DNA from 2 places in the Stenotrophomonas maltophilia group sp. SKK55 genome. Region 2 is predicted to be linked to the other one. Evidence: riboswitches for the same ligand, from Rfam matches in the RefSeq annotation. Region 2 holds a riboswitch; the other holds the start of a gene.
The links. A riboswitch is a leader RNA that binds a small molecule or an ion and turns the genes downstream of it on or off. The one in region 2 is predicted to bind thiamine pyrophosphate.
Positions count from the first base shown of each region.

Region 1: it holds a riboswitch for thiamine pyrophosphate, as region 2 does, so the genes downstream of both, thiC (phosphomethylpyrimidine synthase ThiC) here and AC2A1N_RS16450 (TonB-dependent receptor) in region 2, are expected to answer to the same signal.

Region 1 is NZ_JBXUHP010000048.1:177,475-192,596, forward strand. Features, by position in the region: gene AC2A1N_RS15325 (FecR family protein) at 1-38, opposite strand, end outside; gene AC2A1N_RS15330 (RNA polymerase sigma factor) at 143-643, opposite strand; gene AC2A1N_RS15335 (hypothetical protein) at 728-1,219, opposite strand; gene AC2A1N_RS15340 (hypothetical protein) at 1,219-1,710, opposite strand; gene ppa (inorganic diphosphatase) at 1,895-2,431, shown strand; gene AC2A1N_RS15350 (HDOD domain-containing protein) at 2,584-3,705, shown strand; gene AC2A1N_RS15355 (hypothetical protein) at 3,765-3,974, opposite strand; gene AC2A1N_RS15360 (TonB-dependent receptor) at 4,144-6,990, opposite strand; gene AC2A1N_RS15365 (helix-turn-helix transcriptional regulator) at 7,040-7,939, opposite strand; gene AC2A1N_RS15370 (winged helix-turn-helix domain-containing protein) at 8,055-10,373, opposite strand; gene AC2A1N_RS15375 (ion channel) at 10,633-11,304, opposite strand; gene thiC (phosphomethylpyrimidine synthase ThiC) at 11,441-13,285, opposite strand; TPP riboswitch at 13,368-13,469, opposite strand; gene AC2A1N_RS15385 (BCCT family transporter) at 13,694-15,122, shown strand, end outside.
Region 2 is NZ_JBXUHP010000052.1:3,101-18,222, reverse strand. Features, by position in the region: gene AC2A1N_RS16500 (XAC0231 family protein) at 1-57, shown strand, start outside; gene AC2A1N_RS16495 (tRNA (cytidine(34)-2'-O)-methyltransferase) at 127-606, shown strand; gene AC2A1N_RS16490 (hypothetical protein) at 780-1,265, opposite strand; gene AC2A1N_RS16485 (acyl-CoA dehydrogenase family protein) at 1,348-2,511, opposite strand; gene AC2A1N_RS16480 (electron transfer flavoprotein-ubiquinone oxidoreductase) at 2,769-4,445, shown strand; gene AC2A1N_RS16475 (c-type cytochrome) at 4,511-4,912, shown strand; gene AC2A1N_RS16470 (ATP-binding protein) at 4,906-8,505, opposite strand; gene AC2A1N_RS16465 (response regulator) at 8,581-9,219, shown strand; gene AC2A1N_RS16460 (glycine zipper 2TM domain-containing protein) at 9,684-10,079, shown strand; gene AC2A1N_RS16455 (phosphotransferase enzyme family protein) at 10,208-11,332, shown strand; TPP riboswitch at 11,376-11,471, shown strand; gene AC2A1N_RS16450 (TonB-dependent receptor) at 11,542-13,731, shown strand; gene pnuC (nicotinamide riboside transporter PnuC) at 13,740-14,312, shown strand; gene AC2A1N_RS16440 (hypothetical protein) at 14,409-14,825, opposite strand; gene AC2A1N_RS16435 (Dyp-type peroxidase) at 14,912-15,122, opposite strand, start outside.

The DNA of each region.
Region 1 (15,122 bases), on a different contig from region 2:
TCGTCATTGGCGGCGGGCTGCATGTTCGGCGGGCTCATCGGCTGGCGGACAGGCGCATTCAAGCGCAGGCGGGGGAACTGGACCGCATCCACGGTCCAGTGATCAAGACGTCTGCGCGAAGGCCAGCCCCAAGCCGGCGCGCTCATCGACCGCTGCGCGCCCAGGCCAGGCGCTGCAGCGCGGAGCGCACATGATTCTCGACGGTGGTCACCGACACCCCCAGGCGGCGTGCGATCTCGGCCTGGGTGAGGCCCTGCAGGCGGTTGAGCCGGAAGATGGTGCGGGTCGGCTCCGGCAGGTGACCCGCCGCATCGAGCACCCGCTGCAGCTCATCCTGTGCCATGGCCTGCTCCTCGGTGGAGATCACCTCGTCGGCCCCCCACAGGTAGTGGTCGGCCAGCAGCCGGTTGCGGCGGCTCGATTCGCGGCCGTGGTCAGTGGCAAGGTTGGCGGCCAGCCGATACAGATAGGCCCGCGGGTTGCCGATCGCCTGGCTGTCATCGACCCCACGGGCCTTGAACCAGACCGCCTGGATCACGTCCTCGGCGCCGTTGTCGCCCCCGAGGATGCGCTGCACCCGGCGCAGCAGCGCGGGCCGCTCGCGGATCAGCAGCTCAGTGAGGGAGGCAGCATTGGAGGACATGCGCGGAGCCGGGACGACAGACGGGAGGCACCGCGCATGCTACTCCGTTAATGCGAATAAGTCACATTCGTATCGTTGCCGGAGCTACAGGCAATCAACCAGTGCGTCGTACGTATTGGCAGTCGTGCCGGGCAGCGGCGCGTGCAACGCATCGAACCCCTCCCCCGTTTCCCACACCTGCAACAGGGTTTCCAGGCGTGTTCCGGTTGCCAGCGGCAGCACGCAGGCATAGCGTCCGCGGTTGACCGTGATCAGGCCGCTGGACTTTACCCTGGTGTTGCTACCGGCGAAGGTCCATACACACTGGACAACCACCCCCGTGGCCTGGTCCACGGAACAGCGCAGGCGCATGGCCCACAGATTGATGTACTCGCCCTCGCAGAAGGTATCGCCACATACCTCATCGAAGCCACGCACCAGTTGCCGCTCAGCAGCAAGGAAACGCTCGTGGCCGCCCCCCGGGCCGGCGTAATCCCGCGCATCGACGAACGCAGGCGCAGCCTGCGCGACACCGGCGCACGGCAGGCTGACAGACAGCACGCCACACAACAGCCAGCATCTACGGAAGCTCCCCATCAGCCCACCCTCCCCTGCGTGCGCAGGCATTCAGGCAGCCCATCGAAGAGACCATGGCCAAGCCCGGGCAGAGGGGCGATCAGGCCACCCGGCGCTTCCAGGGAGGCGTAGAACGCGTCGACGGGCACCCCGGGCTGCATTTCGACCGGACAGACCCAGCTCCCGTTGTCGATCCGCACGTGTCCCGTGTCGGGCTCAACCTCCAGCTCGCTGGCGGCCACCACCCAGACACAGCGCTGCACGGTGCCGCGGTGGGCGAGCACGGCGCAGCGGAACTCCATCACCCGGTAGTTGCTGTAATCACCTTCACACAAGGTGTCGGCACACCATGCGGCGAATTCGCCGGCGACCGCGTCCTCCAGCGCAAAGGCACGGTCCCATCCGGCCTCGTCGGAGGGATAGTCAATCAGGTTGACATGCAACCCGCGCGCGAGCGCGGGCAGCGGCGCCAGCAGCAGCAAGGCACAACAGCCCAAGCGGTTCCAGTTCATGGCAAGTCTCCTTGGCAAGGACGTCCAGCCTGCCGCGGGGACCGGGTCGAACCCATCGGGAAACCCCGCCCCACCCGCTCCGCCAGGGGCGGGCGCGCAGGTCGGCCCAGCCCTACCCTGCACAGCGCCCGGCAAAGGCATAAAATGGTGAGCTATCCGTCTATATCCCCACCTGGAGCACACCATGGGCCTGGAACTCGTCTCGCCCGGCAAGAACCCGCCGGAAGAAATCAACGTCATCATCGAGATCCCGAAGGACTCGGAGCCGGTGAAGTACGAAGTGGACAAGGAAACCGGCGCGATCTTCGTCGACCGCATCCTGTCCACCCCGATGCGCTATCCGTGCAACTACGGCTACGTGCCGAGCACCCTGTGTGGCGACGGCGATCCGGCCGACGTGCTGGTGGTGCTGCCGCTGCCGCTGGTGCCGGGCTCGGTCGTGCGCTGCCGTCCGGTCGGTGTGCTGAAGATGAGCGATGAGGCAGGCAGCGACGAGAAGATCCTCGCCGTGCCGGTCTCGAAGATCTTCAGCGGCTACGCCCACGTCGAAGACATCGCCCAGGTCTCGAGCCACTGGCTGGAGCGCATTGGCCACTTCTTCGAGCATTACAAGGACCTGGAGAAGGGCAAGTGGGTCAAGCTGGACGGTTGGGGTGGCGCCGCTGAGGCCAAGCAGATCCTGATCGAGGCGCACCAGCGCCATCTCGACAGCAAGGCCTGAGCCTGAACCGGATCGCTCCGGCGATACCCCGCCGGAGCGATGCGGGTCACGTTTCATGATGACGGCACATCACTCTTGCTGCCGTATTAGGTAAATTGCGTCACTTCACACGTCATCGACATCCATCGTCGAGACAGCCAGGGGAATGTGTCGTGCGTATTCTGCTTGTTGGGGATGCAGCCAGCCTGCCGGCTGAGCTGACCGAATTCATTGCCGATCTTGGGGAAGACTGGCAACCGCTGACCGCCGCCGATGGCCAGACCGCGATGACCGCGGTGGCCACGCAGGGCGTGGACGCGGTGATCGTCTGCCCGCAGTTGCCCGATCTCAATGCCACCACGCTGCTGGGCCAGATCCGGACACTGCGCCCGGAAACCATCCGCATCGCGCTGGTCGATGCACACCATGGCAACCGCCCGCCGCCGGCGCGCCTGATCGGTGTCGCCCACCGCTTCCTGCCGCTGCCGCTGGCACCGGAAGTGCTGCTGGAGGCATTGACCAGCCTGGAAGAACTGCGCGAAGTGCTGGACAGCCCGCGCCTGCGCGATGCCATCGGCCGTATCGAGAAACTGCCATCGCCACCGCACCTGTACCTGAGCCTGACCCAGGCCCTGGAACATGACGACGATACCGACAGTGCCGATGTGGCCAAGCTGGTCGCCGCCGATCCGGCCATCGCGGCCAAGGTGCTGCAACTGTCGAACTCGGCGTTCTTCAGCCAGGGCCGCACCATTGCCGACCTGCGCACCGCGGTCACCCGGCTGGGCCTGGCCACGCTGCGTGACCTGGTGCTGGCCAGCGAAGTGTTCTCCGCGCCGACGCTGTCGGCTGCCGAGCGCAACTCACTGCAGCAGCGCGCACTGCTCGCCTCCCGGCTGGCCGCACGCCTGCTGCCCGAGTCCAGCGCCGAACTGGGGGCGACTGCCGCACTGCTGGCCGACATCGGCCTGCTGCTGCCCGGCGTGCGCAACGAGCGCAGCGAGCCCGCGCTAGCCGGCGATACCCGCCCAGGCCATGCCGAGGCCGGCGCCTACCTGCTGGGCCTGTGGGGCCTGCCGATGCCGATCATCGAAGCGGTGGCATTCCACCTGCAGCCGCAGCGCGCCAACACCCGCAGCTTCTGGGTGACCGGCGCGGTGCACGTGGCCCTGGCGCTGGTCAATGGCGATCCGGTGGACGAGGACTACCTGCAGCGCGCAGGCGTGCTGAACAAACTGCCGCAATGGCGCGAGCACGCCAATGCACTGATGGGACTGGTGCCCAGCGACGCCTGAGCGTGCTGGATGATGTCCTGACGACAGAGGGCGCACCCACACGGTGCGCCCTTCCCATGTCAGCGGGTACCGCAGGCATCCTGCACGCAACGCCGATACTGCGACTCGCAGATGACCGGTGACTTGCCACTGGCCAGGCACTGCTGGCGGAACTCTTCGCAATAAAGCCCGCCACCACAGACCCCGAGGCCCTGCGCGAACACCGCGCCCACCAGCGCCGCATAGATCAGTACAGCGGCTGATGCCTGGCGCAGCAACGTGTTCTTCATATCCCTCTCCACATGCAAGCGTCCGGTATTGGACCTCCTGACTGTGTCGATTGCGACACGACAGGACCGTGACTGCGCTCACCTTCCAACAGTTTCCGGAATTCCCCTACATAAAAGAGGGCGGACCTTGCGGCCCGCCCTCCCCGTGTTGCTACCGCACTTCGATGGATCAGAAGCGCTGGGTGTACTTCATGTACAGGAAGCGACCCACATCGAAGCCGCCGTAGTAGGCGAACGCCGAGTTCGGAGCCGAGTACTGCAGCGGACCCTTGTGGTCGAACACGTTGTTCGCACCCAGGGCGATCGTCGCATCCCACGGCGCCTTCCAGCTGACCTGCAGGTCGTGGAAGGTGTTGGAGCCGGTGTGACGCAGCGGATCGGTTTCGCCATTGGCCATGTGGTTCGGCGCATCGCACCAGCCATCAGCCAGCGAGATGCAGCTTTCCTTCATGCCGGAGTAGTAGCGCGCGGTGTAGTTCACACCGAAATCGCCGTACTGCCAGTTGACGCCCAGGTTCGAACGCACGCGGAACAGGCCCGGCTCGCCGACGCGGCCGATCATGATGTTGTCACCCGCGCTGTTCTGGCCCTGCTCGTCGTACTTGGCGGTGTAGCTGGTGGTCCAGTCGATGCTGAACTGACCGATGGCCAGTTCCGGCAGGCGGTACTTGATGCCCAGGTCGTAACCTTCGGTTTCCATCTTGCCGAGGTTGGCGGTGCCGTAGGTGATCGCACTGACGTGGCCGTCAGCCGCACGGGTCACGCTCGAGCAACGCTCGGAGTTGCCCAGCACGTAGCAGTCACGCAGGATGCGGTCGACGCTGTCAGCGATGATCATGTCGCTGATTTCGTACTTGTACCAATCCAGCGAGACGTCCAGGCCCTGCACCCAGCGCGGGCTCCACACCAGGCCGAAAGTGGTGCTCTTGGAGGTTTCCGGCTTCAGGTTCGGGTTGGCACCCGAGACGAACTGGTCACCCGACTGGCACGGCAGGGTCGAGCACGGCAGGTTGCCCTGGCCCAGCTGCACATAGTTGGCCGGAGCGCCAGCGGCGGTGCACGCGGCATTGCCGGCAACACTGCCCGGGGCGTTCACGCCGCACGGATCGATGTAGGACTCGAAGCTCGAGCTCAGGCCACCGTACAGGTCGCTGATGGTCGGAGCGCGGAAGCCCTCGGCGTAGGTGCCGCGGACCAGCAGTTCATCCAGCGGACGCCAGGTCAGGCCGAACTTGCTGTTGGTGGTGCCACCGAAGTTGCTGTAGTCCGAGTAACGGCTGGCAACGTTCAGGGTCAGCTCCTTGGCGAAGGCCATGTCGGCCAGCAGCGGCACGTTCAGTTCGAGGTAGACCTCGTTCAGATCGTACTGGCCGCGGGTCGGCTTCTGGCCCAGGCCGGTGGACTGGCCCGACTGCGCGAAGGCGTCCGGCACGTAATTGCCTTCTTCCTTGCGGTGCTCGACACCCAGCGCGAAGCCCAGGTCGCCGGCCGGCAGGGTCACGATGGAACCGGACAGGTTGGCGGTGAAGCTGGTGGTCTTGGTGACGCCGCGGGTGGTGAAGGTCGGGAACAGGAAGTCCTGCAGCTCCTGGTTCGCCAGCGAACCCTGGCCATCAACACCGTACGGCAGCAGCGGGTTCCACGGGCGGCAGTCGCCCAGGATCGGCTTGGCCGAGGTGCCGCAGCGTGCAACGCCGCCGGCATCGATGAACGACGGGCCCAGGGCCTGGCCTGCAGCGATCAGGCTCATGTCGCCGCGGTTGCTCTTGATCGACTCGTTGCGGTTCCACAGCGCGCCGACGTCCCAGTCGAAGGTCTTGCCGCCCAGCTCGAAGAAGCCGGTCAGGGTCGGAGCGAAGCGCAGGGTCTTCAGCTGGCTGTCAGTGGTACGCGGCACTTCCCACAGGCGGCGACGGAAGCTGACGTCCTGGCCGACCGGGTTGAAGGCGCTCGAACCCTCCAGCGGGGTGCCGAAGGAGTTGGACTGGAACGGGTAGCCGGCGATCTGCTGGAACGTCTGGCGCTCGTTGTAGAGCACGTCGGTGTTCAGGCTGATCGAATCGGTGAAGTCGTACGTGCCGTTGATGTAGACCGACTTGCGCTTCACACCGGTCAGCAGGGTCATCTGCTCGTTGGAGTTGGCGAATTCGTCCGGCGTAATGACATGGTAGTCATTCGGGTTCTTCGGGTTGCCGCCGGCGTTCAGGGTCTTCCAGACAGCCTGCTTGGAGTCGCCGCAGTTGACCTGGGTCGGGTTGCACCAGCTGCCGTTCTGGCTGATCGGGCTCCAGGTGGCCGAGGTCGAGTTCGGACCCAACGAGCCGTCGCGGCTGTACCAGCGGTCCTTGGCCCACACCGGATCCTGCTTCGAGTACTCGGCCGACAGGGTCAGGCTGCCGCGTTCGCCGCGGGCACCGAGGGTCATCGAATAGGTTTCGGTGTCGCCGTCGCCCTTGCCGTACTGGCCGACGTAGACGTTGGCTTCGCCGCCGTCGAAGTTCTTGCGGGTGATCACGTTGACCACGCCGGCGATGGCGTCAGAGCCGTAGATCGACGAGGCGCCGTCCTTCAGGATTTCGATGCGCTCAACGGCCGACATCGGGATCTGGCTCAGATCCTGGTAGCCCGCAGTGGTTGCGCCCAGACGCTTGCCGTTCATCAGCACCAGGGTGCGCTGGGCGCCCAGGTTGCGGATGTCGACGTAGTAGCCGCCCACGTTCTCGCCCGAAGCCAGCGACTCCGAACGCGAGATGGCCGGGGAGCCGGCCGAGGTCAGGTTGTTCAGCACGTCGGCGACGCTCGAGAAGCCCTGCTTTTCCAGGGATTCGCGGGTCATCGTCAGGATCGGCTGCTGGGTTTCCACCGAGGCGCCGCGGATGCGCGAGCCGGTGACCGAAATGCGGTCCAGATCGGTGGTGCCCTTTGCTTCCTGGGCGGAAGCAAAGGCCGGCGCCAGCGCCAGCGCAATGCCGGCCGGCAGCAAGCCGAACCGCACTGCGGGATTACGAACGTTCATCAATCTCTCCAAGGTACGTGTTAGCAGCGTGTTAAAACACCCCAGCACGTTACGATTGCGTTGCAGCGCTGTATTTGCGCGAACCAACCGGAGACTTTGCGGATTGTGGCGGGAGCAAGCCGCCGTTCTCCCTGAAGCGCGATGCGGACTGGCCGTAGCGGGCGCGGAACGCACGCGCGAAGCTGCAGCAGTTGTCGAAACCGCTGGCGGCAGCGACCTCGCCCACCATCATGTCGGTGTCGCGCAGCAGATCAGCGGCGCGTTCGAGGCGCAGTCGTGCCGAAAGCGACTGCGGGCTTTCCTCGTACAGGCTCTGGAAGGTCTTGGACAGGTACCAGCTGGAGAAGTTGGTCAGCTCGGCCAGTTCGACGATGCGCACCACCCGGTGGCTGTTGCCTTCCAGATAGAGGCGCGCGCGCTGCATGCGGCCGAACACCTGGCGCTTGCGGCTGCGCGAGCGGCCCGGGCAGCGCTGCACGTTGTCGGCCAGGCCACGCTGCAGGCCCGCGAGGTGCAGCAGCAGCGGGCGCAGGGCCTGCGCCGGCTGGCCGCTGGCCAGCGCATCGCGCCACAGGCGCAGCGCCACGCGGGCATCAGTACGGTTCATCCGGCCACGACCTGCATACAGGCCGCAGTCGGCCATCTCGGTCAGCACGCGAAGCGCTTCGATGTTCAGGTTCAGGCCGACGCACAACCCGTTGCGACCGGCCTGCACCAGCGGCCGCGATTCCTTCTCGAAGGCGATCCACTCGCCCTGGCGCAGGCGGAAGCGCCCTTCCTTGGCCTCGACCCACGAGCTGCCACGCACCTGCATCCAGACAGTGAAGCTGGAGCCGGCGGTCTGCAGGCTGCCCAGCCGGGCCACGCCCAGGCAGGTCGGTGCGACTTCGTCGAGCGACCGGTCCAGGGAAACAGTTTGGCCGCGATCGGCCAGCGAGAGTTGACGCATGGGGGCACCACGGATTTGCCTAGTACAGGACTCCGTTTTGCCAAATCAGGCGGCACCGCGTCAGGAAGGTCCGACGAGATCGCCACGAATTCGCTACGAGATCCCGACGAAGAAATTACGAAGGCCCGTTTCCCTTGAACAACAACAACTTGGAGAATGCGGGAAACAGTGCAGGCGGGCGTTCGGGCAACCGCATCACGCCGATGTCAGCGCCATCGCTGACCGCCATCGCCACGAACAGGTCCTTTCCGTCGGCGCTGGCACTGAGCCCGTTGCCGGCGCTGAGCCGTTCTGCGTCCAGGCAGCGTTCCGCCTCCTCGCGGCCGGGCTGGATGCGCACGAAGGTGGTGCCACACGTGGTCGAGGTACCAAGGTAGCCGATGCCGCTGTTGCCGGTCACGGTCCAGGCCCGGTATCGCCAGCGGCTGGGCCGGTCATCGCTGATCTGCTGCACGCTGGTCGGGGACAACGCGGCATCCGCCGACCACAGGCCACCGGCGGCCAAGCGGGTGAACAACACGCGGCCACTGCTCCGGTCAAAGCGCGCCTGCGACACCCCATCGATGCTGGCCAAGCGGCGCCAGGGCTGGACGCTGCGATCGAACAGGCTCAACCGCGTGCGCTGGTCGGCATCGCGCTCGACCACAAACAGCTGCTGCGGCGAGGCGCCATACAGTGCCTGCAACGGCTGTTCGGCCGGAACCGGCAAGGGTTGCAGGCGTTCATCGCGTGGCGCGATTTCATAGACCACCGTGCGGCCATGCGCATCGCGGCCAACCACGAGCAATTGCCGGCTGTCGGCCGACCAGTCCGGTGCCTGCCGCGCTTCCGGCCGCAGCCCTTCGATGGGACGCAGCGAATCCGGCCGCTGCATGTCCGCCCACCACAGGGCGAAGCTGCCGGAACGATCGGAGGTGAAGACCAGCTGGCGGCCATCAGGCGCTGCCATCGGCTGTCCATCGCGGCCACTGGAGGCGAACAGGCGCTCGGGCGTGCCGCTGCCCTGCATCGGCACCTTGAACACACCGAACTGCGCGCGCCGGTGGACGAACGCCAGCATGCCACCGCGTCGCGACACCGCTGGCCACTGCGCATCATCCAGGCCGGCATCGCGCAACGTGTGCCGCTCGACATCCAGGTAATAGAGCCGCGCCTCGCTATCGACACGACGACCGAAGACGATGGTTCGGCCATCGTCCAGCCAGGCCCAGCCGCGCAGCTCTGCCGCTTCATCGGTCAACTGCTCGGGCGTACCGCCCGCGGCCGGCACCCGCCACAGATCACCCAGCTGCGGGTTGCGCACGAACACCAGCCATTGCCCATCGGGCGAATACCGCGGTGCGTAGTCGAAGTCATCCTCATCGACGCTGTAGGCCAGCGCGCGCCACTGGCCACTGGCCAGGTCCAGCACACGGATGCCACGGTGCGCGTAGCGACCGACCATGCTGCCGAACACCAGGCCACGCCCATCTGGCGTCCAGTCGAAACTGAGCAGCTCCGTGCCATCGCAGCGTGTGGCCTGGCGCAGTGCGCCACCGGTGGCGCTGGCGATCAGTACCTGGCAGCCGCCGTCGGCGGAGAACCGCGCGAAGGCGATTTCGCGGCCATCTGGCGACCAGTTCGGGAAGCGATCGACGGCACCGGCCGGTGGCGCCAGCAACTGGCGCGCCGGCGCGTTGCCGGAGGTCTGCAGCTTGATCGCGCCACCGCCGTTGCCATCCTCGTTGGCGCCCTCATAGGCCACCAGCGAACCATCCGGTGACAGCGTGGGATAGGTTTCAAAGCCGCTGGTCGCGGTGATCAACCGATACGGCCGCTGCGGGCTGCCGATCACCCGCGTACCGTTCTCCACGGCAGCCTCCACCGGCGAACTGCCGGCCGGTGCACGACGCAGCAGCAGCGTGGTCAACACCAGCAGCGTGGCCAGCATCAACACGCCCAACGCCAGCAGCACGCGCCGACGGATATGGCGCCAGCGGCGGCGCGCTGCCTGTGGATGCGCAGGCAACGCAGCAGTGGTCACCGGCTGCGCGGCCATGCCTTCGTCGTCAGGGACGCCTGCGGCCACGGGCTCGGCATCGTCCAGCACCTGCACCGGAACCAGAAGCCGATAGCCTGTCTTGGCGATGGTTTCGATGTAGGCCTGGCCGTTGTCGTCGTCGTTGCTGAACGCCTTGCGCAGCTGGGTGACGGCCTGGGTCAGCACATCGTTGGTCGGCAGCGTGTCCGGCCATACCTCGGCGAACAACTCGTCGCGGGTGACAACGCGGCCCGGCTGCCGCAGCAGCACGCGCAGCACGCCCAGCGCCTTCGGCGTCAGCCGGCGCGGGCGACGCGCGCCGACGACCTCGACTTCGCGCGAGGACAGAGTGACGGTGCACTCTCCTATCCGTATCCGATCGGATACCGGGGGCTGGATTTCGCTGCTGTTCATTTTCTGCTACACAGTAGAGACAGGTCCCGGGCAGTGTTTGCCTTCGATACCGCCCCTTCCTGGGAACAGCGAAAAGCCAGACTCCGCACAAAGCATCGGCGCATACCGCAAAAACAATCGAGCGCGCTAATACTAGCCTATGCAAGTTACCTCGCCTATCGCGTGGTCGACATCAGGCTCTCTCTCGCCGACGCATTCACATAATTTGCGACATCATTCGCGCCCTTTCGGGCGCGAAATTTTTATCTGGCGTTCATTTTCACATGCGCCGCAACATGGTCAATCCGACCAGCCGCGAAACCACCAAAGCCACGTACATCACGCCGGAAAACTGCTCCAGCATGACCAGTGCGCGTGCCTGTGGATGCAACGGCACGACGTCACTCAAGCCGACTCCAGACAGCAAGCTGAAGCTGAGATAAAGCAGCTCCATCCAACTGCGCTGCGCGCCTCCGCCGGTGCCGTGGAAGCTGCCCGGGTACCACTGCTGGCATACCGCGAATGCGAACGCGAATGCCCATGCAAGCAAGGTGAATGTCGCGCCTGCGGCGAACAGTTCGTCGCGGGTGACCTTGTGGTCCTGGAGCATGTAGGCGATCAGCGCGCCGGCCGTGTAGAAGTACAGCAGGCTCTCCAGCAACTGCGCGGTGGTCAGCAATGCGCTGCGGTCGAGCAATGCACCGGCCAGCGAGAACACCACCGACGGGATGGCCAGCACCAGTGCCAGCCAGGTGCCCAGCGGGCTGCGCTGCACCACCCACAGCGCCAGGCCCAGTACCGCCATGCCGAACATGCCCAGCGCCGCGCGGCCGGCAGCGGTGTCGTCCAGCGCGGGGTACAGCAGCACCGCGATCAACTGGGCACCCAGCAGCCAGGCCGAAGGATGACGGCGGGCGATGGCCAGCCAACGGGTGGTCATGGCAACAGGCATGGTGTCCTTCCCCCAGGGTGATGCGCGGAGCATAGCGGGGAGCGGCGTGATGAGCGGTGGTGCCGGCCGCTGGCCAGCACGCTTCCCGGCCCCCGCACAACCGGCTGCCGGCCAGCGGCCGGCACCCGGCTACTCGTCATCCCTGCTGGTAGACCTCTGCGCCAGCCGCGCGGAACTCCTCCGACTTCTCCTTCATGCCGGCCTCGGCGTAGTCACGCACATCCTGGGTGATCTTCATCGAACAGAAGTGCGGGCCGCACATCGAGCAGAAGTGGGCCAGCTTGTGCGCATCCTTCGGCAGCGTCTCGTCATGGAACTCCTTGGCCTTCTCCGGATCCAGGCCAAGGTGGAACTGGTCTTCCCAGCGGAACTCGAAGCGCGCCTTGCTCAACGCGTTGTCGCGAACCTGCGCGCCCGGATGGCCCTTGGCCAGGTCGGCCGCATGCGCGGCAATGCGATAGGCCATGATGCCGTCGCGCACGTCCTGGCGATTGGGCAGGCCGAGATGCTCCTTCGGCGTCACGTAACAGAGCATGGCCGTGCCGAACCACCCGATCATCGCCGCGCCGATCGCGCTGGTGATGTGGTCGTAGCCCGGTGCGATATCGGAGGTCAACGGCCCCAGCGTATAGAAAGGCGCCTCGCCGCACTCACGCAGCTGCTTGTCCATGTTCTCCTTGATCAGCTGCATCGGCACGTGGCCGGGGCCCTCGATCATGGTCTGCACATCATGCTTCCAAGCGATCTTCGTCAGTTCGCCCAGTGTTTCCAGCTCACCGAACTGCGCGGCGTCGTTGGCGTCGGCGATGCAGCCCGGGCGCAGGCCGTCACCCAGCGAAAAGGTCACGTCATAGGCCTTCATGATTTCGCAGATCTCTTCGAAATGCGTGTACAGGAAATTCTCCCTGTGGTGCGCCAGGCACCACTTGGCCATGATCGAGCCCCCGCGGCTGACGATGCCGGTCACCCGCTTGGCGGTGAGTGGCACGTAGCGCAGCAGCACGCCGGCGTGGATGGTGAAGTAGTCCACGCCCTGCTCGGCCTGCTCGACCAGCGTGTCGCGGAAGATCTCCCAGGTCAGTGCTTCGGCACGGCCATCGACCTTCTCCAGCGCCTGGTAGATCGGCACCGTACCGATCGCCACCGGCGAGTTGCGGATGATCCACTCGCGGGTTTCATGGATGTGCTTGCCGGTGGACAGGTCCATCACGGTGTCACCGCCCCAGCGGATCGCCCACACCAGTTTCTCTACCTCCTCGGCGATTCCCGAGGAAACGGCGCTGTTGCCGATGTTGGCATTGATCTTGGTCAGGAAGTTGCGGCCGATGATCATCGGCTCGCTTTCCGGATGGTTGATGTTGTTGGGCAGCACCGCGCGGCCGCGCGCGATTTCATCCCGCACGAACTCCGGCGTGATGATCTTCTGGATCGAGGCGCCGAACGCCTCGCCCGGGTGCTGCTGCAGCAGGCCCGCATCGCGGATCGCTTCCAGCCGCTGGTTCTCGCGGATGGCAACGAATTCCATTTCCGGGGTGATGATGCCGCGGCGCGCGTAGTGCATCTGGGTGACGTTCGCGCCTGCCCGTGCACGGCGCGGCAGGCTGCGTGCGGGGAAGCGCACGGCAGCGAGCTTGGGGTCGTGCTCGCGATCACGCCCGAACGACGAACTCAGGCCTTCGAGCTGCTCGGTATCGCCACGTTCCTCCACCCAGCCGCGACGCAGTGCCGGCAGACCGGCGGACAGATCGATACGCACGCCCGGATCGGTGTAGGGGCCGGACGTGTCGTAGACCGTGACCGGCGCATTCTCTTCGCCGCCGAACAGCGTCGGGGTGCGGGTCAACGCAATCTCCCGCATCGGCACCTGCAGATCCGGGCGCGAACCGGGCACGTGGATCTTGCGCGAGCCGGGAATGGGCCGGGTCACGGATTCGGAGAGTTGCTGGGCCTGTTGCTGCAGGGCGGAGAGCTGTGCGTTCATCGGGCATCGTCCAGGAAGGTCAGGGACGAAGCGGCGGCGCACTGCGACCGCGCCCGGACGCTCCTTGGGCGGAGTCCGGGAATGGCTGCATTGCAAAGCTTCCCTACGCCGGTATGAGCCGGATCAGGTTCCAAGGGACTGTCTCAACCGTGGCCACTTGGCCGCGGTACCCCCGCTTCTTGGCGTGCATTAGAGCATAGACCGCCCGCCTCCGGAGTTGCCCCCAATCGATATTCGTTAACAGAACCATGACGTCGCGTTCAGTAACGTGCACGTCCGTCGCGCTCCAGCGACCGATGCTTCCTTCGCCGCCGACGCGGCCCCTGCCCGGTTCGCGCTGCATGCCGCCGGCCCTTCGCTGCAAGCTCTGCTCGCTCCCCTCAATCCCTTGATCGGAGAAGCTCCTTCATGGTGTTTCGCGTTTCCATCGCACTGGTTCTGCTGCTGGTGCTGCTTGCCGGTATTGCACCCGGTCCCTTCAACACCGTGGTCCAGTCGATGCTGGCCGAGGTCATCCGCAGTGTCGGCTGGCTGTACCTGCTGGTCGTGTTCCTGGCGCTGGTGTTCCTGATGTACCTGGCCTTCGGCCGCTTCGGCAACCTGCGCATCGGTGGCGAAGATGCCGAGCCGGAGTTCTCGCGTGCCAGCTGGATGTCGATGCTGTTCGCTGCCGGCATGGGCATCGGCCTGGTGTTCTGGGGCGCCGCCGAGCCCATTTCGCACTTCAGCAAGCCACCGGAGGGGCTGGCGCCCGAAAGCATGGACGCCGCGCGCGCCGCCATGCGCTATGCGTTCTTCCATTGGGGCCTGCACCCGTGGGCGATCTACGCGCTGATCGGCCTGGCGATGGCCTGGTTCCAGTTCAATCGCCAAGGCGGTGGTCAGATAAGCGACATGCTGCAGCCAATCATCGGTCGCCACCATCGCGGCTGGGCCGGAAAGGTGGTCAACATCTCTGCGGTGGTGGCCACCGCAGTCGGCGTGGCAACCGCACTCGGCTTCGGCACGGTGCAGATCGCGGCCGGCGTGGAGCGCGTTTTCGGTGTTCAGGCGGGGGTACCGCTGCAGTTGACCATCATCGCAGTGGCATTCGTGCTGTACATGGCGTCCACGCTCAGTGGCGTCGGGCGTGGCATGAAGTGGCTATCCAACGTCAACCTGGCGCTGGCGGCATTGCTGCTCGCACTGGTACTGGTGCTCGGTCCGACCGGCGCCATCTTCAATACCTTCACCACCACACTGGGCTCCTATCTCAACCAACTGGTGACCATGAGCCTGCGCATGTCGCCGTTCTCGTCCAGTACCTGGGTGGCCGACTGGACGATCTTCTACTGGGCCTGGTGGATTTCCTGGGCGCCGTTCGTCGGTTCGTTCATCGCGCGCATCTCGCGCGGCCGCAGTGTTCGCGAGTTCGTGGTAGGCGTGGTGCTTGCGCCAACTCTGTTGGGCTTCTTCTGGTTCTCGGTCTTCGGGGGCACCGCAATCTGGTCGCAGATCTTCGGTCACGCAGACCTGGTGCAGGCACTGGGCAACGGCTACGAGACGGTGCTGTTCACCCTCTTCGACAGCCTTCCCCTGCCGTTGCTGCTGTCGAGCATCGCGCTGGTGCTGCTGATGATCTTCTTCGTGACGTCGGCCGATTCGGCAGTGCTGGTACTGGCCACGATGTCCACAGACGATGCGGGCGAACCACCGCGCAGGCACAAGATCGCGTGGGGCGTGGGCATCGCGCTGATCGCGGGCGCGTTGCTGCTCGCAGGTGGCCTGGAGGCACTGCAGGGCATGATCACGATTGCGGCATTGCCATTCGCACTGTTGATGGTGCTGGTGATGGTGT
Region 2 (15,122 bases):
GCTGCCGACCTGCAGGCCCTGGCCACCGAAACCGCCCAGGTCCTGCTGCGCCCGTAACCGGTGCCGCCCTGCCCCGCGCAGGGCGTGCGCCGTAAAGGCGGCGGTCGTCGCAGGTACACTGCGCCGATGAATGCCGCGCCCCAGTTCCACGTGATCCTGTTCCAACCGGAAATCCCGCCCAACACGGGCAATGTGATCCGGCTCTGCGCCAACACCGGCGCGCAGCTGCACCTGGTCGAGCCACTCGGCTTCGCACTGGAAGACAAGCAGCTCAAGCGCGCCGGGCTGGACTACCACGAGTACTCGCGCCTGCAGGTGCACCCCGACCTGGACACCGCGCTGGCGCGGATCGCACCGAATCGGTTGTTCGCACTCAGTACCCGCGCCAGCGTGCGCTACGACAGCGTGGCCTTTGAAGAGGGCGATGCGTTCCTGTTCGGCCCGGAAAGCCGTGGCCTGCCGCAGGACGTGCTCGATGCCCTGCCGGATGGCCGCCGCCTGCGCCTGCCGATGCGGCCGGACAACCGCAGCCTCAATCTTTCCAACACCGTTGCGGTGGTGATGTACGAGGCGTGGCGGCAGCATGGGTTTGCCGGCGGCGCGTAGCTCACGTGTGTTACTTTCTTTGCTCGCGCAAAGAAAGTAACCAAAGAAACGCGCCGCCATCGGCGAGCCGGTGCTGCGCACCGGTACCCTGCGCTCCTCGGCCCGCTTCAAGGCGGACCCGACAGCCGCGCGGTAGATCCACGCCATGCGTGGATGCGTTCCGCCTGGATCAATCAGGAGTGGGCGCCCTTGCGTTGCCCGGGGCGCGTGCGATTGCCGACAGAAGAAAACTCCAGACCATCAATATCGGCATGCGCACCGCACATGCCCAAGCCCGTCACCGTCGGGTCGATCCCGCCGGATGAGACTCTCAGCGCACCTGCATGTTTCTCGATAGCCACTGTGCCTAGTTCGGACTGATGAATCAGTTTTCCGCCTTCGGGCTTCATATGCAGCACGAAGGAGCAGACGTGCTGCATCGCCTGGGTACTGTGCAGCTCAACCCTATAGCCCAGTGATTCTTCGACAATCGACAGGCTGTCCCTGAACCCATCACGGCAACTGCGTCCGCTGCCCGGTTCGGTACACAGATCGCTCGCCTGCGAATAGCTGCCTGCCCATGCCCCATCATCCCTGTTGCCTGCCCACGCCATCTGCAGCACGGAGGCTTGGAACAGCAGCGGGAGGCACAGCAGCCTTACAGCGGGATTGTTCTTCATTCAGCTTGCATCTCCGGATAGGCGTCCCTTGCCGCCCACCCTACCTGGCAATGCCGGCCAGCGGCCGGCACTACCGATGCACTCAGAACGCGTTGATGCCGGTCAGCTCGCGGCCGATCACCAGCTGGTGCACGGTCTCGGTACCCTCGTAGGTGATCACCGATTCCAGGTTCAGCGCATGACGGATCGCCACGTGCTCGGTGGTGATCCCAGCCCCACCGAGCAGATCGCGACACTCGCGGGCGATGTCAATCGCCATGCGGCAGTTGTTCCACTTGGCCAGGCTGACCTGCTGCGGCTGCAGCTGGCCGGCTTCCTTCAGGCGACCCAGCTGCAAGGCCAGCAGCTGCGCGGTGGTGATGCGGCGGGCCATCTCGGCCAGCTTGATCTGCGCGCTCTGCGTGGCCGCCAGCGGTCGACCGAACAGCACACGCTCCTTGGCATAGCCCAGCGCTTCATCCAGGCAGGCAATCGCCGCACCGATCGGCCCCCAGCTGATGCCGTAACGGGCCTGGGTCAGGCAGCCCAGCGGCCCCTTCAGGCCCTTCACGTTCGGCAGGCGATGGCTGTCGGGCACGCGCACGTCATCGAAGAACAGCGCGCCGGTCAGCGACGCGCGCAGGCTCATCTTGTGCTTGATCTCCTGCGTCGTGAAGCCGGCCATGCCCTTTTCCAGCACGAAGCCTTGGATGCCGTCCTCGGTCTGTGCCCAGACGATCGCGAGGTCGGCCACCGGGCCGCTGGTGATCCACATCTTGCTGCCGCTGATGCGCCAGTCGCTGCCGTCGCGCACCGCGCGGGTCTTCATGCTGGCCGGGTCGGACCCACCGTGCGCCTCGGTCAGGCCGAAGCAGCCGATCAGTTCGCCGCGTGCCATCGCCGGCAGCCACTGCTGGCGCTGTTCCTCGCTGCCGTACGCGTAGATGGGATACATGCACAGCGAGCTCTGCACCGAAACGAAGCTGCGCAGGCCCGAATCGCCGCGCTCCAGCTCCTGGCAGATCAGGCCATAGCTGACCGCGCCGAGGCCACCGCCGCCGTACTCGGTCGGCAGGGTCGCGCCCAGCAGGCCCAACGAGGCGATCTCCGGCACCAGTTCGTCGGGGAAGCGGGCCTGATCGAAAGCATCGCCGATGATCGGCAGCACGCGCTCGTTGGTGAAGCGGGCGACGCTCTCCTGCACCGCGCGCTCTTCCTCGTTGAGCAGGGAACGGACATCGAACAGATCGTACGGATGCAAAGCCATGGCACTCACACGCAGTCAGGACCCGGCCATTGTCGGTCATCCGGGCAGCGCGTGCCGACCAAGGTCGGCACCCACCAGAGATGCACCGCTACGCTGCAATGCAGCAATCATGACGTGAACATGGCCGATCTAGCTCGATCACGCGCGGCCCGGTACCCTGACACATTCAAACAACCGTTTCGCCCGTGGCCGCACGCGCGATTCCCAGGCACCGCCGGTGGCCCCGATGCCGGCCCTACCCACGAGTCATGCAATCGATGAGCGCTGAAGCCAACGCCCTGCCCCCGCGTGAAGTAATGGAGTTCGACGTGGTGATCGTCGGTGCCGGCCCCGCCGGCCTGGCCACCGCGATCCGCCTGCGCCAGCGCGCGATCGAAGCCGGCCGCGAGCTGTCGGTGTGCGTGCTGGAGAAGGGCTCCGAACCGGGCGCGCACGTGCTGTCCGGCGCGGTGATGGATCCGCGCGCGCTGACCGAACTGTTCCCGGACTGGGCCGAGCGCGGCGCACCGCTGAAGCAGAAGGTCACCCGCGACGAATTCCTGTTCCTCAGCGAGACCGGCGCGCGCAGCACCCCCAATGCGCTGCTGCCGGAGTGCTTCCACAACGAAGGCAACTACATCATCAGCCTGGGCGAAGTGACCCGCTGGCTGGCGCAGCAGGCCGAGGCGCTGGAGGTTGCGATCTTCCCTGGCTTCGCCGCTGCAGAAGTGCTGTACGGCGACAACGGCGAGGTCATCGGCGTGGCCACCGGCGACATGGGCATCGAGAAGGACGGCAGCATCGGTCCGGCCTTCGAACGGGGGATGGCGCTGCACGCCAAGTACACGATCTTCGCCGAAGGTGCGCGCGGCCACCTCGGCCGCCAGCTGATCGCCCGCTACAAACTGGACGAAGGCAAGGACCCGCAGGCCTACGGCATCGGCATCAAGGAGCTGTGGCAGATCGACCCGGCCCGGCACGAGCCGGGCCTGGTGGTGCATGCGGCTGGCTGGCCGCTGGACAGCGACACCTACGGCGGTGCGTTCCTGTACCACGCCGACGGCGGCAAGGTCGCCATCGGCTATGTGGTCGGCCTGGACTACAGGAACCCGTGGCTGAGCCCGTTCGAGGAGTTCCAGCGTTTCAAGACCCATCCCTCCATCCGCAAGCACCTGGAGGGCGGCACCCGCATCGGTTACGGCGCCCGTGCGATCACCGCCGGCGGCCTGCTGTCGCTGCCGAAGACGGTGTTTCCCGGGGGCGCGCTGGTCGGCTGCGAGGCCGGCTACCTCAACGCCAGCCGCATCAAGGGCAGCCATGCCGCGATCAAGACCGGCATGCTGTGCGCCGACGCCGCGTTCGACGCGCTGGCCGCCGATCGCCAGCACGATGAACTGAGCGCCTACCCGAAGGCGTTCGAAGCCAGCTGGCTGTTCACCGAACTGCAGCAGGCCAAGAACTTCAAGCAGTGGTTCAAGAAGGGCCAGACCGTTGCCACGCTGATGACCGGCGTGGAGCAGTGGCTGCTGCCGAAGCTGGGCGTGCGCAACCCGCCGTGGACCCTGCACCGCACCCAGCCTGACCACGCCTGCCTGGAGCCGGCGTCGCAGCACACCCGCATCGCCTACCCCAAGCCCGATGGCGTGCTGACCTTCGATCGTCTCAGCTCGGTGTTCCTGAGCAGCACCAACCACGACGAGAACCAGCCCAGCCACCTCACGCTGAAGGATCCGAGCATTCCGGTGAAGGTGAACCTGGCCGAGTACGCCGGTCCCGAAGCCCGTTACTGCCCGGCCGGCGTGTACGAGTTCGTCGGCGACGCCGACAACGCGCGCCTGCAGATCAACGCGCAGAACTGCGTGCACTGCAAGACCTGCGACATCAAAGACCCGACCCAGAACATCGTCTGGGTGACCCCGCAGGGCGGCGGCGGCCCGAACTACTCGGGCATGTGATCGCCCCGGGCTGCGACCACGTGTCGCAGCCCGGCCGCTCCACCGCACCGCTATCCTGCCCGCCCATGCGTGCCTCCCGCCTGCTCACCACCGTTGCCGTGGCCCTGCTTGCCACGGCCTGCCAGCGCACGCCTGCGGCGCCGGCCACGCCTGAACAGGCCCGGCAGCAGGCCATGCAGCGCGCGTTCGAACTGTGCGCCGGCTGCCACACCGTACAGCCTGGCGGCATCCACCGCTTCGGCCCCAACCTGCACGGCGTGATCGGCCGTCGCGCCGGCAGCCTGCCCGATTACGGCTATTCCGACGGCATGCGCCGCGCCGACATCACCTGGAGCGCGCAGACCCTGGACGCGTTCCTGCAGTCGCCCACCCACGTGGTGCCCGGCACGCGCATGTACAACGCCTTTCCCAGCGCCGAACGCCGCGCACTGGTGATCGCCTACCTGCAACAGCAGTCGTCTCAGTGACCCAGTCGCTGCAGCTGGTGCTGCAGGCGCTCCACGAACGCCGTTACAGCGGCGAACACCGGTGCCGGATCGGCCTCGGTCGCATCCTGCAGGCGCTCGACCAGCGCGTTGGCCTGCCCGGCCAGTGCGCTTGCCCCGATCGCCCCCAGACCGCCCGCCTGGCGATGCAGGTGGAGCGCCGCAGTCTCGCGGTCACCGGCCCGCACGGCGCGCTGCACCGCCGCCAGATCACTTTCACTGGCCTGCAACAGGCTGTCGCGCAGCTGCTCGGCCACGGCGCGCGAGCCATAGCGCTGCTGCAGGGTGGCCAGATCAGGCAGCACTTCAGCGTCGTCGGCGACAGTCTCCTGCACGGGCGCATCGAACGACTGGCCCTGTGCCTGCGGCAGCCAGCGCAGCAGCGCGGTGCGCAGCGTGGCCAGCGACAGCGGCTTGGCCAGCACCTCGTCCATGCCGGCCTCGCGGCAGCGGCGCGCATCGTCGTCCAGCACGCTGGCGGTCAGCGCCAGCACCGTCAGCCGCGGCTGGCCGGTACGGCCCTCGCGCTCGCGCAGCAGGCGGGTGAAACCGAAGCCGTCGAGTACCGGCATGCGGCAGTCGGTAATGACCAGATCGAAGGCCTCCGATGACAAGCGGTCCAGTGCCTGCTGGCCATCGCCCAGCAGCACATGGGGTACGCCCAGCTGCTGCAGCCGCCACGCCATCATCGCCTGGTTGGTCGGGTGATCCTCGATCACCAGCACGCGTGCCTCGCGCAGCGCCGGCGGCAGCAGCGCCGCCTGCTCCTGCTCCGCAACCAGCGCTTCAACGTCACCCCTGCCTGCCTCCACCAGCGCCAGCCGCACCTCGGCGCGGGTGCCCTCGCCCAGCGTGCTGTGCAACTCCAGCTCGCCGCCCATCATCTGCACCAGACGCTGGCAGATGCTCAGGCCGAGGCCGGTACCACCATGGTCGCGCTGGATGTAGGCACCGGCCTGGGTGAACGGCGCAAACAGGTGCTGCAGCTGTTCCGGTGCGATCCCGGTGCCGGTGTCGGTGACGCTCAGGCACAGCGGCTGGCTGCCGTCTTCGGCGGTCGGGCCCAGTACCTCCAGCTGCAGCCGCACTTCGCCGCGTGCAGTGAACTTGATGGCATTGCTGAGCAGGTTGAACACGATCTGGCGCAGGCGCACGCCATCCACTTCGTGCGCTGCCGCCAGCTGAGGGTCGATCTGCACGTGCAGTTCCAGCCCGCGTGCACTGGCCTGCGCCGACATCAACCGGCACACGCTTTCCAGCAGGGGCCGCAGCGGTTGCGGCACCGGCTCCAGGCGCAGTGCACCCGCTTCCAGCCGCGAGTAATCGAGGATGTCGTCGAGGATCTGCCGCAGCATCTGCGCCGAATCCTCGATCACGCCGAGGATGCGCTGCTGCTCGCTGTCCAGCGGTGAGTGCGCCAGCACCTCCAGCATGCCCAGCACGCCGCTCATCGGCGTACGGATCTCGTGGCTCATCGTGGCCAGGAAACGCGATTTGGCCTCAGCGGCCTGCTCGGCGTCCGCCTTCGCCGCCGCCAGTGCATCGGCCTGCATCCGGGCTTCGCTTACATCCACCCAGTACCCGCTCCAGATCACCGCGCCTTCTTCGGCGGCGTAGGGATGGGCCTGGCTGCGCACCCAGCGCACGCCTTCCCCGTCGCTGCGCAGGCGGAACTCCAGGATCAACGGCGCGAACTGGTGCGCGGCCTGCTCGATGGAATGCAGGATGCGCGCGCGGTCCTCCTGCTCGACGCGTTCCAGCAACACCCTCGCATCCTGTTCGGCCTGCTGCCGGGTGATGCCGAACAACGCAGGCAGGTCGCCGGCGATGAACGGGAAGCTCAGCGTGCCATCGGCATCGCGACGGGCCTGGTAGACCACCGCCGGCAGGTTGTCGGTCACCTCGGCCAGGCGCTGCTCCAGCTGGCGGCGTCCTGCCACCTCACGGCGCAGCCGCCAATGGCCCACGCCATGCACCAGCAGTGCGGTCAGCAGCACCATCAGCACGGGCACGCCCCACCGCAGCAGATTGCTCCAGTCGACCCCATTGCGGTACTCCACCGCCAGCCAGGCGCTGCGCAGCGCCTCGCGCTTGCGTGGGGTCATCTGCAGCAGCAGGCGATCGAAGGTCGTGGCCAGGGCCGCATGGCGGCGATCCACTGCCAGCGCCAGCTGGTCGTTGAAACCGGCCGGAGCCGCGACCTGCATCCGCCCCGGGAAACGGCTGCGCAGCAGGTGATCGACCACGGCAAGGTTGCCGACATAGGCATCGGCTTCACCCTCAAGCAGGCGCTGCAGCGCCTGCTCGGCACTCCGCGCAGCAATGATCCGGGCCTGCGGCGCCTGTTGCTGCACATAGCCACGCACGCGCTCCGGGTCGGACAGCAGCACGCGCTTGCCCTGCAGGTCGGCCAGGCCCAGCAGCGACTCGCCATCGCTCCTGACCACAATCACGTTCGGCACGCTGATGAAGGGCTGGCTGAACACCCAGTCCGGGCCCAGGTAGCGCGAATCAACGGGTATGCCCATCACCGCCTGCAGTTCACCGCGGCGGGCCTTCTCACGCACCTCGTACCAGTCGTGGCTGTTCTCGACCTTCAGGTTGGCGCCGGCCTGCATCAGGCGCTGCAGGTACTCGCTGGCCAGGCCACTGGGCCGGCCATCCTCGCCGGTGAACGACAGGGGCGCGGCATTCGGCGCGAAACCGATCATCAGCGGCTGCTCCAGCACACGCTTCTCGGCCTGGCTCAGCGCCAGCTGCGCCGATGCCGACCAGTGCGGCGGTGACAACCAGCGTTGTGCAAGGGCATCGCGCTGGGCCTGGCTGGTCGCGGCCAGCGCCAGGTCCAGGGCTTCGGCCAGGGGTTGCTTGCTGTTGGGAATGCCGAAGTGCAACCGTTCAGGGGGCAGGTCGCTCGGCCGCAACAGCGCCACGCCCTGCAGGCGCCGGCTGGCAATCAGCTCGGTGGCGACGAAGGCATTGCCGATGTAGACGTCCGCTTTGTCGTCTCTGACCATCTGCAATGCGCTCAACGTGTCATTTGCGACAAGCTGGCGGGCACGCGGGAATCGGGCGCGCACCTGCGGACCGGTCAGGAAGTCCTGTTCGATCACCACCCTCAGCCCATCCAGGTCCGGCATGTCGGAGGCACGCAGGTCATCGGGCCGGCCCACCAGTGCGAGCGGCGCCTCACTGTAGGCGGCGGTATAGACCATGCAGCGGGTGCGGTCGGCACTGAGGCCGACATTCATCACCACGTCGATCTCGCCACGACATGCCGCATCCAGCACGGATGTCCAGTCCGGATAGCGGCGCGCCTCGACCTTCACACCGAGCTGGCGAGCAAGATGCGACAGGTAGTCCGGTCCCAGCCCGACCTGCTCGCCATCACGGAGGGACTCGAAGGGCGGCCAGCCGCTGTCATACTGCCCGACAACGATGGTCGGATGCGCCACCAGGTATTCGCGCTGCAACGGGCTGAGCGGCAGCAGGCCAGGGGCCGGCTGTGCCTGGGCCACGGGCAGCGCCAGCACCGCCAGCAGCAGGAGCAGCCCGCGAACAGCCCACCTACGCATCTGCGTCGATCTCCTAGAATCCTGCCAGGGACCGCGATGGTCGCGGTCCGGCGTGCCCGATGGCCATACTAGAGCATGAGCTTGCGCATCATCATCGCAGACGATCACCCCGTGGTCCGTATCGGTACCCGCGCCGTCATCGAGTCGAGCGGCGTCGGCCGCGTGGTCGGCGAGGCCGACAGCGCGCAGGCGCTGATGACCCTGCTCGCCAGCCAGCCCTGTGACCTGCTGGTCACCGACTACTCCATGCCGGGCAGCCCGCAGGCCGACGGCTTCGCCATGATCGGCATGATCCGCCGCCGCCATCCCGACCTGCCGGTGCTGATGCTCAGCGTCTCCAGCAACCTGGCGATCCTGCGCATGGTGCTCGACAGCGGCGTGCTCGGCCTGGTCGACAAGAGTTCGTCGATGGACGAACTGCCACAGGCCATCCAGTCGGTCTACCGCGGCCAGCCCTACATCAGCCGCAGCCTGCGCGAGCGGGTGGAAGCGGCCGGCAGCTGGCGCATGCGCGAGGGCGACGGCAAGCCGCTGTCCCCGCGCGAGGTGGAGGTGCTGCGCTTGCTGGGCACCGGCATGACGGTAAAGGAGATTTCGCTGCTGCTGCACAAGAGCGTCAGCACCATCAGCCGGCAGAAGGGCGATGCGATGCTCAAGCTGGGGCTGAAGGGCGATGCCGAATTGTTCGACTATCTGCGTGACGGCAAGATCTGAGACGCGATTCACATAATCGCCCCAGCAACAATGCGAGGTCGAAGGGATCGACCGGCGCATGTCCGGCCGCCAGCCGCGTCACCGTGGACGCGGGCCGCCAGCAGGCAGAGCCTGGCGCTTCGCCGCGGTGCGGTGCAGGGCGCGCCTGACGTGCTGCAGCCGCAGCAGGAGACCCCGCAGGAGCAGGCGCGGCAGGCCCAGAAGGCGATGGGCGTCGGACATGCCAACGCCTTGGCAGAGGAGGGAGGGGCCACCTCCGCGGCCCTTTTCCTTTCCGCCAGCTGAGCGGCCGCAGCCGCTTTCAGCCTTGCTTCATGCCGCCTGCCGCTAGATGAATGCGCAAGCCGCTCGGTGCACCAGGCAATGTTCCGGCAATGTTGGAACGCCAGCGTGGACATCACGGCAGCCGGGGCGCCCCGCGCCCTCCCTGCCCAGCGCGGCATGCACCTCACAGGAGAACGAACATGCTCAGTACTTCCACACTCAGCTTCCGTGGTCTGGCGATGGCTCTGGCACTGGTGGCCGGTGTCGCCGTGGTCAGCGATGCCAGCGCGATGTCGAGGAAGGACAAGCGCACCCTGGTCGGCGCCGTGGTCGGTGGCGTGGCCGGCAACCTGCTCTCCAACGGTGATCCTGCCGCCACCGTCGGTGGTGCCGTGGCCGGCGGCGCGATCGGCAATCTGACCACCTCCGACCGCCGCGACCGTCGTTATTACGACAATCGCTACTACGACAACCGCTACGATCGTGGCTACTACCGCAGCGGTTACTACGATCGTGGCGACGACCGCCGCTGGCAGCGCGAGCGTTACTACGACAACCGCTACTACCACGACCGCGGTCGCCATCGCGGCTGGTAAGCGGCACGGCGGCGTTACCCTGCCGATGGCAGAGACGGGCGGGTCGATGACCCGCCCGTTTGCGTTGGCCGCGCGCATGGCGTTGAATGCGCAGCCTTGGATGTGACTTTCCCCTCTCAGGCTGCGGCATGACGTCTTCCTCCCACCGCGTGCAGGGCCTCAACAACGACGAGGTCGCTGCCGACTGGCCACCGATCAGCGCGGCGGACATCGCGTGGTTGCGGCAGTGCTATCCGCAGCTGGACAGCGGCAGCCAACCGCGCTGGCACAGCCCGCGACCGCTGTCGGCTGCCGCCATCGTCGATGGCACGCGCGGCGCGGTGTTCATCAAGCGCCATCACCACAGCGTGCGCAACGCGGCCTGCCTGGAGGAAGAGCACCGCTTCATCGCCCATCTCGCCACTGCTGGCGTGCCGGTGGTGCAGGTGCTTGCAGCGACCGATGGTCACACCGCAGTCGAACGCGGCGAATGGACGTTTGAACTGCACGACGTCGGCGTAGGCGACGACCTGTACCGCGACGCGGTGTCGTGGTCGCTGCTGACCGACGTCGCGCAGGCCCGTGAAGCCGGACGCATGCTGGCCCAGCTGCACCGTGCTGCCGACGGCTACCGCGCGCCCCAGCGCAGCACCCATCTGCTGGTCGCGCGCGATGATCTGATCCGCGCCGACGATCCGGTGGCGGCAATCAAGGCAGGGCTGCACGCGCGCCCCGGCCTGGCCCGCTATCTCGCGCGCATTCCGTGGGAAGCGCAGTTGCGGCGTGACGTGCTGCCGTGGCACACGGGCCTGGCCGAGCGCCTGCGCGACGAACCACGGCTGTGGGCGCACAACGACTGGCATGTCTCCAACCTGCTGTGGCGCGACGGGCAGGTCAGCACCGTTCTGGATTTCGGCCTGGCCTCGCCCACCAGCGCACTGTTCGACCTGGCCACCGCCATCGAGCGCAACGCCGTGGCGTGGCTGGAGCTGGCGCGCGGCATGGAGGCCGTGCGCATCGATATCGCGCTGGCGTTGCTCGATGGCTACCGCGAGGTGCTGCCGCTGTCGGCGGCACGCGTGCACCTGCTGGCCGACCTGCTGCCGATGGTGCATTTCGACTTCGCACTGTCCGAAGTGGAGTACTTCGAAGGTGTCACCGGCTCGACCGCGAATGCCGACGTGGCGTGGCAGCCCTTCATGCTGGGGCACCCGGCGTGGTTCCACAGCGCGCCGGGACAGGCATTGCTGCAGGCCCTGCACGCGGCAGCCTGAAGGGCGCCGGCTCGCAAATCCGTACCATTTGTAGTGAAATGGTCACCTGAAGCGGGGGTGCCTGGATCTGCCAGGCTGAGAGAGTCCCTTGGAACCTGATCCGGTTTGCACCGGCGTAGGGAGCTTTGAGCCGCAGCCACACCCCCGTCATGGGCCGGTGCACCTGCGCGCCGTCGCTTCGTCTCCCTTGTTGTCCGAAGACGAATCGAATGAACCGCTGCCTGCGCCCCACCCTGCTCTCCCTCGCCCTCTGTGCCGCGCTGCCGCTGCATGCCAGCGGGGCCGAGGCCACCACCGATGCGTCTGCCACCGGCGCCGAACGCTCGCCGACCGAACTGGCGGCGGTGCGCGTGCAGGCCGGCAAACCGAAGGCCGATACCTCGCGCGTGAACGCCTTCGGTGGCGGTTCGTGGAAGGACACGCCGGCTTCGGTGAACGTGCTCGAGCGCGACTATCTCGACCGCCGCCAGCTACGTTCGCTGTCCGAGCTGGCCAGCAATGATGCCTCGCTGGGTGATGCCTACGCGCCGGTGGGCTACTACCAGAACGTCGCCATCCGCGGCTTCGCCCTGGACGCCGCCACCGGCTACCGCTTCAATGGGCTGTCCATCGCCGGCGAGCAACGCCTGGCGCTGGAGAACGTGCAGTCGGTGGAGATCCTCAAGGGTGAAGCCGGCCTGGCGGCAGGCGTGATGGCGCCGGGCGGCATCATCAACTACATCGGCAAGCGCCCGGCCGAAGTGCGCACCGCCACGCTCGGCACCGATTCGGAAGGCTCGCGCTACGTCGCCGTCGATGTCGGCCACTGGATCACCCCGCGCTTCGGCCTGCGCCTGAATGCCGCATGGGATTCCAGCAAATCCTACGTCGAGCATGCCGATGGCCGCCGCAACTTCTACTCGCTGGCCGCCGACTGGCTGATCGGCGAGCGCGGCAAGCTGGAAGTGGATGCCAACTACCAGACCAGCTCGCAGCGCTCGGTGTCCGGCTACCAGCTGCTGGGCGCGCGTGACCTGCCGCGTGGTGTCGACCGCGAGCATCTGCTCGGCTATCAGCCGTGGCAGCGCCCGGTGGATATCGCCAGCACCAACATCACCGCGCTGCATACTTACGATTTCAATGACGCTTGGCAGTCGCGCGTCTCGGTGGGCCACAGCCGCTCGGTGATCGACGACAACGTCGCCTTCGCCTACGGCTGCTACTACGCCACGCAGTGCGCCGACGGCAGCGTGCCGGGCAACTACTTCGCGCCCAATGGCGACTATGACATCTACGACTACCGCAGCCCGGACGACACCCGCCAGAACCAGCAGGCCCGTGCCGAACTGCGTGGCCGCTTCGAGACCGGCAGCATCGGCCACCAGCTGACCCTCGGTGCCGACTACTTCCGCCGCACCGTGGACAGGCGCCCGAGCGTCAACGAGTACGTCGGCACCAGCAACATCCACGACGCACCGGTGCCGGTGTTCGCGCCGTCGCCGAGGATGCCGGGCCCCTCCGCACTGCGCCTGGACAGCCGCCAAGCCGCGTTCTTCGCGCTGGACCGGATGAGCTTCGGTGACGACTGGCAGTGGCTGGCCGGTGGCCGCTTCGTGCGCCTGGACGAGCGCGCCTACGACAAGCGCGGCATCCCGCAGCGGCACAGCCGCCTGTCGCGCTTCCTGCCACAGACTGCGGTGGTGTGGAAAGCCACCGACCAGCTCAACGCCTACGCCAGTTACGTGCGCGGCATTTCGCTGGGCCAGGAAGCGCCGTTCTGGACCAGCAACGCTGACACCTTCCTGCCGTCGGTACAGTCGCGCCAGCTGGAAGTGGGCGTGAAGTACGTGCCGGTCGAGGCGTTGACGCTGGGCGCAGCCGTGTTCCGCATTTCGCAGCCGTACCAGTACGCCAAGCCGGACAACAGCGACGTGGGTTACACCTTCGTCGAGGAAGGCACGCAGACCCACACCGGCCTGGAGCTGACCGCCAACGGCCAGCTGACGGACGCATTGCAGATCGTGGCCAGTGCCAGCGTGCTGCAGGCGCGCGCGCGCGACACCGGCACGCCGGCCTATGAGGGCCATCAGCTGGTGAACGTGCCGAAGGTGCGTGCCAGCGTGCACGTGGCCTATGCACTGCCGTTCCTGCAGGGCCTGGATGTCACTGGCGGGTGGCGCTATGCCGGTGCCAACGTGGCACGCGCCGACGGCGCCGTGCGCGCGCCGGACTACTCGGTGTTCGATGCCGGCCTGCGTTTCCAGCACCGGCTGCACGAGCGTGCCGTGACCTGGAACCTGTCGGTGGACAACGTGTTCAACCGCTTCTACTGGCGTGACACCGGCAGCAGCGGCGGTGACTACTACCTGTTCCCCGGCGCACCGCGACAGGCGCGCCTGTCGGTGACGTTCGCGCTGTGAACGGCGTCGTGCTCGAGTGGACCGCCGCGCTGTGCAGCGTGCTCGGCGTCTGGCTGATGGCCCGGCGCCGGTTGTCTGCATGGCCGGTGGGCCTGCTGTCGGTCACGCTGTATGGCCTGGTGTTCGCCGAGGCCAAGCTGTACTCGGACACCCTGCTGCAGGTCGCCTTCGGTGGCTTCCTGGTCTACGGCTGGCTCAACTGGCGCCAGCACGCCGCCGATGAGGGCAGCATCCGCATCGTGCCACTGGCGCGAGGCAAGCTGCTGCGCGACCTGGCCTTCGGCCTGTGCGGTGGCGTGGCGCTGGGTGCGGCCATGCACACCTTCACCGATGCCGCGCTGCCGTGGCTGGACGCGATGCTGACCGCACTGAGCCTGGTCGGCCAGTGGTGGCAGGCGCGCCGCCACGTCGCCTGCTGGTGGGTATGGATCGCCGTGGACGTGGTCTATGTGGGTGCGTACCTGTTCAAGTCGCTGCACGTAACTGCCGCGCTGTACGTGTTCTTCCTCGGCCTGGCCGTGTTCGGCCTGCGCGCATGGAGCGCGGCCGCGCGCGAACCGCAGGTGGCGCCGGTTCGTTGATGCGGATGGCCGGGCTGTGCGCTGGCCATCCACAGTAGAGCCACGCCATGCGTGGCTGAAGGGTCACCGGTAGGCCCATCCACGCATGGCGTGGATCTACCGGTCAAGCACCAGACCCAATCGCAGCGGTTGGCGCATGTCGGCCGGCGGTGCGGTCTGCAACGGCGCTGCCTGCAACGTCGCGCGCAGGTCGGCATCGACCTGGGCGTCACCCAGGCTGTCGAACTCCAGCTTCGAGATGCGGCCGTCCGCCGCAATCCACAGGCTCACAGGCAGCGGCGTAGGTGTATCCGGGTGTGCACGCAACCACTCCACCACGCGCTGCACCTGCGGGTCCTGTTCCTGCTGCAGGCGCTGCTGCAGCTGGCCACCCACGGCGGCGGCGTAGGCCATCCAGTGCGCAGGGGCTTCGTGTGCGGACGCCGCCGAACTGCCCAGCGCCAGCGCGGCGAACAACGCGGCCAGTGGCCGCCACCAGCGGCGGATGCCGGTCCTGTTTGCTGACATGACCATCGCCTGCCTCCTGCGCTCCCCTCCAGCGCGCCATGGTCGGCGCCATAGATGACAGGCAGATGGCGGGCCGTGATGGCCCGGCGCGATCACTCGCCCAGGTCGGCCAGCACCTTGCGCGAGGGCGCGAAGAAGGTCACGCCGGTGGTGGCGGTGGAGAAGTCGAGGATGCGGTCGTGCAGCGGCGCAGGATTGCCGATGAACATGCGCTCGAGCATCTTCTCGATCACCCACAGGCGGCGCGTGTAGCCGATGAAGTAGGTGCCGTACTCGCCGCGGCCCGGGTTGGCGAACGGCATG